3 regions of the Paenibacillus sp. FSL H7-0714 genome follow, and region 3 is predicted to be linked to each of the others. Evidence: riboswitches for the same ligand, from Rfam matches in the RefSeq annotation. Region 3 holds a riboswitch; each other region holds the start of a gene.
What was found. Region 3 has a riboswitch for cobalamin ahead of metE (5-methyltetrahydropteroyltriglutamate--homocysteine S-methyltransferase). Riboswitches for the same ligand answer to the same signal wherever they lie in the genome.
Positions count from the first base shown of each region.

Region 1 (3,285 bases), 2.8 Mb from region 3:
GATTATAGATAATTTCGGCTGCTACAGCAGCTTCTATAGAGTCTGGACCAAGAAACGGAAAGTTAATGAAATAAAATTGAACTTTTCCTGTATCTACAAAATCACTTTTAAACTTAGTGGCATTGTCAACATCCCAATTTCGACAAGCAGGACACTTGAAATCTGCAAACTCTATGACTTTAATAGGAGCATTTGGATCACCAATAGATGGCTGAGAAGAAAGCTGAAAGTCACCAACTTTAAGTTCGATTTTTCCAGTAGCATCCATCAAAGATGGAAGTTTCCTCAATTCGGATTCATCACTTTTAGACATAAATGCTGTAAATGCCAAAAGTAGAATTAAACATAACATAATTACTCCTACAAGCCAAAATACGTGGTTCTTTTTCATCAAGCACCTCAGTTGTTTATGGTTGGATTTTATACTAAGGTAGTCCAATAAACTTTGTATGTGAGAAAGTTCTCATATAATGATCCATAAATATTAATATAATTACTTTTTGACTTCTCTTTATTCAAACTGTGATTTTATTTGAATTGAGCATTTTGCATTAATCTAAGCCCTAGATACACAAAGGGATTTTGGGTAAAGTCAAGTAGTATGGCTATAAGTTGCACTTGGCCGTCGATGCCAAGAGTGAACTTCCCATGGCACTCAAGTTACCCTACCCATGTGAACGACGGAGATGCAGGACCTGCGATTAAGACGCTTGTGGGTAAGAAATCAAAGTGAAATTCTTTATGCTGGATGCGGGATGTGACCTAATGAAACTATGTGGCGATACGGCATCTCAACGCACAGGCTATTATCCCGATGAATCTCTGGAATGAAAAAGAACTGCCAGCGAGGATCCATGCAAAGACACGCCCTGCTGTTCAATGGGATTTCCCATGACGAATTGGGGACACGAAAAGGCATGTTTAAAATTCCGCTGTTCGTTTGCGGACAGGTCAAGTAGATTGTCCTTTAGGCATGACCGCTTGTTCGTCCTTTAAATATGGAATGGTGTTCAAAACAACAGTCAATCGAATCTCCGGTGCTATGTTTACCGCATAAGGAAGGCTGAGGTGAAAAGGAATTTTACAATAAACAAACCAGTGTAGAACGCTGCAATTCTCGAAAAAAACCCTTTTAACCGCTGAGCAGCTCCATGTTTGGGAGGATTCAAATAGCGACAATCGACCAATATTTGAATGCGATTGTGTTACTTACTTCTGCACTCGCCATCGCGAAGCAACAAGTCCAAGCGCCGCTTAAAAATTTTAGATTCACCGAAATACTGCCCGTCTGCCCATTTATTGCTCATCTCACACAACACTGAGATTTCGTTGCGGACTGATCATGCCGCTGTATCAAAATATGAATTATACGAAATGCTCATGTAAAAATAATGGTAAAAAAGTGATTAGAAATAATTATATGAATATTTTTTCTTTTTGTGGTATATTATCCAAATAAATATTTATGGTGATCACATAGAGCTTTCCATGTGACTTAAAAGGGGAATGTTGGTGAAATTCCAACGCGGTCCCGCCACTGTGAACGCACTTAAGAATTGCATTGTTAACTTTAAAAACAGTTGATGGTGTAACTCTTAATAAACTGCGAAGTCAGAATACCTGCCATAAATAAATTCAGAGATCCCACGAGGATGGGGGAGGTGTTTTTTGTCATGTCCAATTTTTTTTTTTGTGCTTTACTGTTATTAGAGTGAATATGGAATTAATTATATTCATTCTTAATGGATTTCAAAGATTCATAAATACGGAAAATGTTCGCTGTTAGCTTCAGCGGTGCTGCTATTGATATGTACTATTAGTGGTTACTGATGTTGTATCACCATCGATAATTCTCCTATATTTACCGCGGCAAAGTAGAATCAGTTGTCAAATGATATTGTACAATTGAATGTATCAATTGTACAATATGTAAAAACGAATTTATTTAATAGGAGAGAAAATATATGAAGAAATATAATGCACTTTTGCTTGCCTTATTTCTTTTAATCGCATCTTATAGCGTTATATCTTATGTGAATGCAGATAGTAGAAATAAATCAGAAGGGCCATTCGTTGGATTGAAGTTGATTCCTGAAGAACAATCAATTGATCTATCAGAAGGTTCTCCGTTGAATGTGGAATTTGCGCAGGGTATTAGCGAAGGTCAGTTTTTTAATTTGATTAATTTAGTGAATATTAATAGTAACAAGTCGATAGACATAAAGAAATCGATCAAAGGTCATCAATTAATAATTACCCCTCAGATTGCTTTGGAAAACGCTAAAGAATATATCTTGTATATACCTCCGTACTCCCTTGCAAATACAAATGGCGAAAAATTGAAAGACAATTACATTCTTAAATTTATAGTTGTTAGTGAAGAGAGTTATCAACAAGATTCTGTAATAAACTCCACATATCAAAATTTAACGGTAGTTGAATCCACATATGATGATTTTAGTGTAATTAAATCTACTTATGGTAAGCATTTAATGAAAACTGTTTTTTTAAGTGAAAGTACTAATGGATCAGTTCCATCTTTAACTCAAGGTGCACAAGTTGGTGGGGAAATATATGCTGGTATAGATAAGAGTGGTTTTATAGGTGCAAATGGAGATCTATGGTTATGGGGAAGTAATGAAATGGGACAGTTGGGAGACTTTATAACTCCATCTAGTAATAAACCAATACAGTTAGCTGGCAGCGATGTGGTTGCGATGAATAAAGGCATTACTGGTGGTACTTATAGCACATATGCTTTGAAAACTGACGGTACAGTGACGACTTTTGGATTCAATTATTATGGTTTTTTGGGTTTAGGTCCTGCTGGAGATCAGACTGATTTTATTGTCTCTCCAACCTCCATTTATGGATTATCAAATGTAAATAATATTAGCAGTAGATACTATCATACTCTTGCTGTTAAATCGAACGGATCATTATGGGGATGGGGAGATAATCAATATGGGCAAGTAGGAGGGGATAGTACACAACTTATTACAACTCCTGAACAAATCAAAGGAGTAAATGGGAGTGCTCTTACGAATATTATAGCTTCAGATGTTGGTGAGATACATTCTATAGCACTTTCTTCAAATGGAAATGTTTATGTTTGGGGGGGGAATAATCACGGTCAACTGGGGAATGGAACCCTCGTAGGTAGTAATATTCCACGTTTATTGCAAATGAGACCGAATGATGCTCCTTTAATGACAAATATTAAAGCAATTAGTTCAGGAGATAATTTTAACTTGGTATTAAAAGATGATGGGACCGTTTGGAGCT
Region 1 covers NZ_JBBOPT010000001.1:2,465,768-2,469,052, forward strand. Annotated here, with positions in the region: gene NST34_RS10720 (thioredoxin domain-containing protein) at 1-391, opposite strand, end outside; cobalamin riboswitch at 1,450-1,642, shown strand; gene NST34_RS10725 (RCC1 domain-containing protein) at 1,965-3,285, shown strand, end outside.
Region 1: it holds a riboswitch for cobalamin, as region 3 does, so the genes downstream of both, NST34_RS10725 (RCC1 domain-containing protein) here and metE (5-methyltetrahydropteroyltriglutamate--homocysteine S-methyltransferase) in region 3, are expected to answer to the same signal.

Region 2 (3,285 bases), 4.7 Mb from region 3:
GGATGCTGGTGAAGGGAATTGAACCCCCGGCCTACGCATTACGAGTGCGTTGCTCTACCCCTGAGCTACACCAGCTTAAGGCTGATTTTTCTGTCAAACAAAAAATATTATACAACTTTCAGCCAGAAACGCAAGCCTATTTCTCCCTATTTCCCTACTCTCCCAAACTGCTATTCCACCTGTAGTTTACGCTCCACAGACTCCAGCTTTCCACGGCTAGTGGAGGGTTTATCGCGGCGGTCGTCTATTTTAAGTGAGGTAGAGACACGCTCTGCACCTGCGGCAAAAGGAGACTCGTGCAGCGCTTCGACTGCAGCAAAAATACGCTGAAGAGGCCCTTCGATGATTGTACCCATGGATGTAAGCTCATAAGTAATCCCTTCTACCGTCTTCAGCACTCGCTGCATATCCGCAACATAGCTGCTAAGGCTCGTACTACCTGTTCCAATCGGAATAACGGTTACTTCAGCAATAGGCATGAGAATACCTCCTCGGAATTTTAAAGTATGTGTCTCCTTCTATTGTAACAACTCCACCGCTCTCCCACAAATGATCTCAGCTTTATTATGCCCCTTCTTCTTTCCCCAAAATTCTCCGAAATATGACTTTCGCCACAAGTATTTTTTCTAACATGAATTCTAGGGTCATCTGCACTACATTTATGGACTCTTTGTGGCATCTTTTCGGACAATTTATGAATCATTTTTTATATGCCTGTGGATCAATTGTGGATTACTTATGGACAGCCTGTGGATCATTTGTGGAGTACTTTTGAAGAACCCGCTCCCCGCGCGGGTTTTCTAAAAAACTGTTTACAAACACAACATCTTGGGTTATTTTTATCTAACGACAACAAAATATAGTGGAGACAGGCGCTTTGATCCTTTATCGGAATTAGAGCTTAATAGGGAAGTACGGTGAAAATCCGCTGCGGTCCCGCCACTGTAACCGGATGCCCCTTACAAGCTTTTAGAAGCTTAAGATGGGCAGATCTCCTGGCAGAAGCCACTGAGGGGTAAGAGCCCCCTTGGGAAGGCGCTGAGAGGTCCTACGGAAGCCAGGAGACCTGCCTGTTTCGACGACACCAACTATGAGTGCCTGCGAGGAACAGGAACGGTGTCCGCATGCGGTCATCTTCTTAGAGGCCACTACAAATATCTGTGTGGATATTTACATAACGCATCGGGCATTTTCTGCCATCCTCGCTAGAGGATGCTTTTTTTATGAGATCACAATGAATATACGGCCGCTTTTGCGGCCCCACTTCTTAATGATAGGACGATAGACTGAGAGGAGAGCTATACAATGACGTTGTTGGAGAGACAATTTAACGGTACAACAAATGCACGAGAAGTTCTTTTAGATGAGCTCATTGATTTAGGACGCGATATTATCGACAGCCGGGATTTGGACTTGCTGCGCGAGAATGCCAATTTGAACGGAGAGAGTTTCTCCGGTAAAATGAGCAAGTTCGGCAGTGAATATTCAAAATGGTACGCCCGCAACTTTTCGATGCCACCGCAGCTAGTGCAAGCCATTGATGACAATGTCGTCTATGTGCATGATCTGGATCAATACGCAATCGGAACGACTAACTGCATTTTTATCCCGTTTGATAAGCTTCTCCGCGAAGGCTTCAACACCGGCAACGGCAGTGTTCGTCCTCCGAACTCCATAATGACAGCTATGTCACTGGTAGCAATTATTTTTCAATCCCAGCAAAATGCTCAATATGGCGGCGTATCCGCAAATAAGCTCGACTATGATCTTGCACCTTATGTAACCAAATCCTTCGCTAAGCTGTTCCGCAAGGGTCTGGATTATTTTGATGAGGGACAAGCTAATGATTCTTTGGGCGAGATTACAATGAGTCGGACCGATCTGGCGGAGTTATATCCAAAAGCGTTTCGTTTTGCACTAAAGGAAACCGAAATCGAAACCCTGCAAGCGGCTGAAAGTATGGTACATAATCTCAACACCATGTCCAGCCGATCCGGTGGGCAAATTCCGTTTACCAGCATCAATTATGGTACTTGTACTTCACCAGAAGGTCAGCTTGTGATCAGCTCCCTGCTAACAGCAACGATGAACGGACTTGGCAGCGGAGAAACACCTGTGTTCCCGATTCAAATCTTCAAATGCAAGCAAGGAGTCAATCAACAGCAAGGTGATCCTAACTATGAATTGTTCCTAAAAGCGGCGGAATGTTCTGCACGCAGACTATATCCGAACTTCGCTAATCTGGACGCTCCGCTCAACTTGCAGTATTATGATCCAAGTGATCCTGATACGGAATTTGCTACAATGGGCTGCCGCACCCGAGTGCTCGGTGACCGTTTTGGGCGTAATCATTGCTCCGGGAAGGGCAACCTTTCCTTTAATACACTGAATCTGGTTCGGCTCGGTCTGGCACACGGCACAGTAACAGGCCGACGTACCGTCGCAGATGAAGCTGGCTTCTATGAGGATCTAAACCACTATATGGATATTGCGCTGGAAGGACTTCTTCATCGGTTCCACATCCAAAGCGCGCAAAAAGCTAAAGCATCCGATTTCATGATGCGAGAAGGCGTCTGGGAAGGCGGCGAAAATCTCGCTCCTGAAGACTCTGTAGGCGAACTACTTAAGCATGGTAGTCTGTCGCTTGGCTTCATCGGTATGGCGGAATGCATGAAAGCCATGTACGGCAAACACCATGGCGAGGATATGGAAGTCCATGCCAAGGCTGTGGCTATCGTGCGTCACATGCGGGAGTATTGCGACCTTAAAAGTGAGGAACTTAATCTCAACATTACCTTGTTCGCAACACCAGCAGAGGGCCTGTCCGGCAAATTCACCAAGATTGATCGCAAGGTACTGGGTTCTATTCCGGGCGTAACTGACCGTGAGTATTATACGAACTCTTTCCACATCCCTGTATACTACGATCTAGGTGCTGCTCAGAAGATCAGCTTGGAAGCTCCTTTCCATGAATACTGCAATGCCGGGGCTATTTCTTATGTCGAATTAAATGGCAATGCCCGCAGCAATCCATCTGCTTTTATCAAAATCATTAAATATGCACTAGAACAACAGGTCAGCTACTTCAGCATTAACCATCCGATTGACCGCTGCTCCAGCTGCGGATACGAAGGTGTAATTGGGACAAACTGTCCTTCCTGCAACGCACATGAGAATGACGTGCACATCCGTCGTTTGCGCAGAGTTACAGGTTATTTAACTGGCGACTATCAGACCCGCTTCAATGCCGCCAAACAAGCCGAAGTACGGGATCGCGTTAAGCAT
Region 2 covers NZ_JBBOPT010000001.1:536,665-539,949, reverse strand. Annotated here, with positions in the region: tRNA gene NST34_RS02380 (tRNA-Thr) at 4-75, opposite strand; gene NST34_RS02375 (MTH1187 family thiamine-binding protein) at 171-479, opposite strand; cobalamin riboswitch at 854-1,088, shown strand; gene NST34_RS02370 (anaerobic ribonucleoside triphosphate reductase) at 1,306-3,285, shown strand, end outside.
Region 2: it holds a riboswitch for cobalamin, as region 3 does, so the genes downstream of both, NST34_RS02370 (anaerobic ribonucleoside triphosphate reductase) here and metE (5-methyltetrahydropteroyltriglutamate--homocysteine S-methyltransferase) in region 3, are expected to answer to the same signal.

Region 3 (3,285 bases):
TTTACGCCATTTCAACCTTGCCTGGCGCACTTCTACGGTCTGTGGAAAGCTTCCGATTGTTGTCGTTGGCAGAAGTGGCAGCTGCCACTTCTCCTGCTGCACCTTCAGGCGTTCAGCAAAAGGTAGGCTACGTTGGTCTGGTAAATCTGTAAGTCCGAGAACTTGCTCGGCCACATCCTTACGACCGCGTTCAGGAAGTGCACGGAAGGCAGTAAGGGCTTCACGACTGGCCGTCAACGCAGCAGCAGCTTCTGCTGCACCCTCTAAGGCTGCAGCAAGCAGGCCAAGCTCTCTAAGCTTCTCATCAGCAAAAGCTAAAGCAGCCTTGACGGTGGCCTTCAGCTTCACCTCACCCTGAACAGTAACCGGAACATGCAGCAAACTGCAAGAAGGCTGTATAATAAGACGATCAAGTGATACATGTACACTCAGCTTCTCGATTAGCTGCAGCTTAGCATCCAGATCTGAGCGCCAGATGTTGCGTCCGTCAATAATACCCGCTCCCAGCCACTTATCCTCAGGCCAGCCAAGACGTTCAATCGATGCCAGGTTCGTCCCGCCATCATGGACAAAATCAAGACCTAAACCTTGTACCGGAAGCTTGAACAGTGCCTCCAGCGGTTCAGCAGCTTCAAAGTAAGTCTGCAGAATAATATTTAATCCAGGCACGGATTCAGCAATTTCTGTGTAAATCGAGTGAAGTAAGGATAATTCTGATTCATTAATTCCTGTAACAATCGCTGGTTCATCAATTTGTACCCAGCTTACTCCTTCTTGCTTCAGTTCCTGCAACAGCTGAACGTAAACCGGAAGAAACTGAGCAGCAATCTTCGCAATATCCGCAGATGCAAAACCTTTTGACAACTTAAGGAATGTATAAAGGCCTAAAACCACAGGTTTACCCTCAATTCCCGCTTGGGACTTGGCAAAACGATAAGCAGCCAATGGTTTATTCTCGGTCAGACGCGGCGTTTGTGCACCGATCTCTGGAACGATGTAATGATAGTTCGTATTGAACCATTTAGTCATCTCGCAAGCGGTAGCCTCAGCATTTCCTCTAGCCATCGCAAAATAAAGATCAAGCCCAATATCGCCACCATCATACGCATAACGTGGAGGTACGATCCCGAACATTACAGCTGTATCTAGCACATGATCGTAGAACGTAAAATCATTTACCGGAATTAAATCAATGCCTGCCTCCTGCTGAGTCTTCAAATGCTGAAGCTGAATTCCTGTCATTTCAGTACGGAACGCTTCCTCATTTATTTTTCCCGCCCAGAAGGCTTCCAACGTTTTCTTCCACTCGCGGTTTTTTCCGATTCTTGGATAGCCAAGATTGCTTACTTTTACTTTGTTCGTCACTTTGCAGCTCCCCTTCTCCATCTTCTTATTTTGGACTCGATATCACTTGCATTCCTTTAAAAAAGAGCGCCCTTCCCTAAAAAAGTCAAAGGGAAAGACGCCCATAATATACCTATGGTTAACGTCTAACACCTTCCTATCCTCCGTAGGTGAAGCAGTGCTGTTGAAACAGGCAGGTCTCCTGGCTAGCGGTGTCAGCATCCTTAGCAGTCTTCCCAGCAGTAGTAAATTGCCAGTGACATATGTTGCTATGGACTCTTCCGTTACAGTGGCGGGACCGCATCGGCTTCAAACCGAATTTCCCTATTAAGCCTACCGAATTACTAATTTCCGGCAAGCACCTGTCTCCGATATTGTCAAGCTAAAACGCCTTCAGCGTCCTTTTAAGGACGGTAAGCGTTTATGCGAGAATTATAAGGATAAAGTGAGTGTCTTAAATCTGATGTCATCATACGTGAAAGCCCCCGTCATCTGCAATAGATTACGGGGGCTTTTGTTATATCGATTCCTTATAACGGATTTAGAAAAACACGAAATATACTACTGCAGCAAGTACTATGCGATATATAGCAAATGGTAAAAGCTTAATCCGGTTGATCAATTTCAAGAAGAAACGCATCGATAATAGTGCAAATACAAAGGCACTGATAAAGCCTGCAATGAAGAACGGCAGGGCATCGATGGTGAAATATTGCCAGTTCTTCATCAGTGAGAGTAAACTGGCGCCTGCCATGATTGGAACAGCCATAATAAACGTGAAATCAGCAGCAGCGCGATGACTCATACCCAGAAGAACACCACCAGAAATCGTCGACCCGGAACGAGAAAATCCCGGCCACAAGGAGAAGCACTGGACCAGACCAACACCTAGCGCCTGCTTATATGTAATCTGATCGACACTCTCCGTTTGAATCTTCTTTGGTCCGAATAGATCCGCAATAATCATTAATACAGCACCGACTACTAGACCGATTAACACGGTGGATGTAGAGAATAAATGCTCGTCAATATAATCATTAAACAGAACCCCCAGCACGCCTGCTGGCACTAAACCTACAAGCACCTGTGTAAGCTTCAGGTGGCCGCCTTTTTCAAGCTGTGGTTGTTGCTCGGTTACAGGATCCAACTGCTTGCGGCTGAAGCGCTTTAAGCCCAGCAATTCAATGAACCTATTTCTAAAAATAACTACAACTGCTAATATTGACCCCAGCTGTATAACCACTTTGAACGTATTGGCCGTATATTGTCCAAATAACTCTGTCGATTTTAACCACATATCATCAACAATAATCATATGACCTGTGGAGGATACCGGAGCAAATTCAGTCAATCCTTCAACAATTCCCAAAATAATAGCTTTAATAATCGTTAATAGCTCCATTTGTTCTCCTCCTTTTAATCATAACTTTTATCTATAAGTCCTTCTCGGCTCAACCTTCGGTGTTCATTTTCCGGCTGCGCTTGCGGAAGAACAAATACCCAAGGATCACTACTCCACCTGCAAGAAGCACGTACACTACGTTGGAGTACATATCCATATACATGGCGATGTCTTCCCAGGACTCACCCAATGCCGCACCAATAAGCACCAGCAATAGATTCCATCCCAGCGTACCAATCGTTGTGAAGATCATAAACACTCCAAATTTCATGCCCGACATCCCTGCAGGGATCGAAATCAAACTACGCACTAGTGGAACCATCCGACAAAATAATACGGTCCAATAGCCATATTTGTCAAACCAAGCGTCAGCCTTGTGGATGTCCTTTTTGCTAATCCGGAGTAGGCCGCCCCAGCGTTCAACGATCTTTTCCAAGCGATTTACATCCAACAAACGACCGATATAATAGAGAATTACTGCACCCAGCAGTGAGCCAAGCGTAGCAGCAATAATTACACCAGGAATGGTCAAATTCGTT
Region 3 covers NZ_JBBOPT010000001.1:5,244,459-5,247,743, forward strand. Annotated here, with positions in the region: gene metE (5-methyltetrahydropteroyltriglutamate--homocysteine S-methyltransferase) at 1-1,365, opposite strand, end outside; cobalamin riboswitch at 1,520-1,725, opposite strand; gene NST34_RS23500 (undecaprenyl-diphosphate phosphatase) at 1,886-2,746, opposite strand; gene NST34_RS23505 (DedA family protein) at 2,796-3,285, opposite strand, start outside.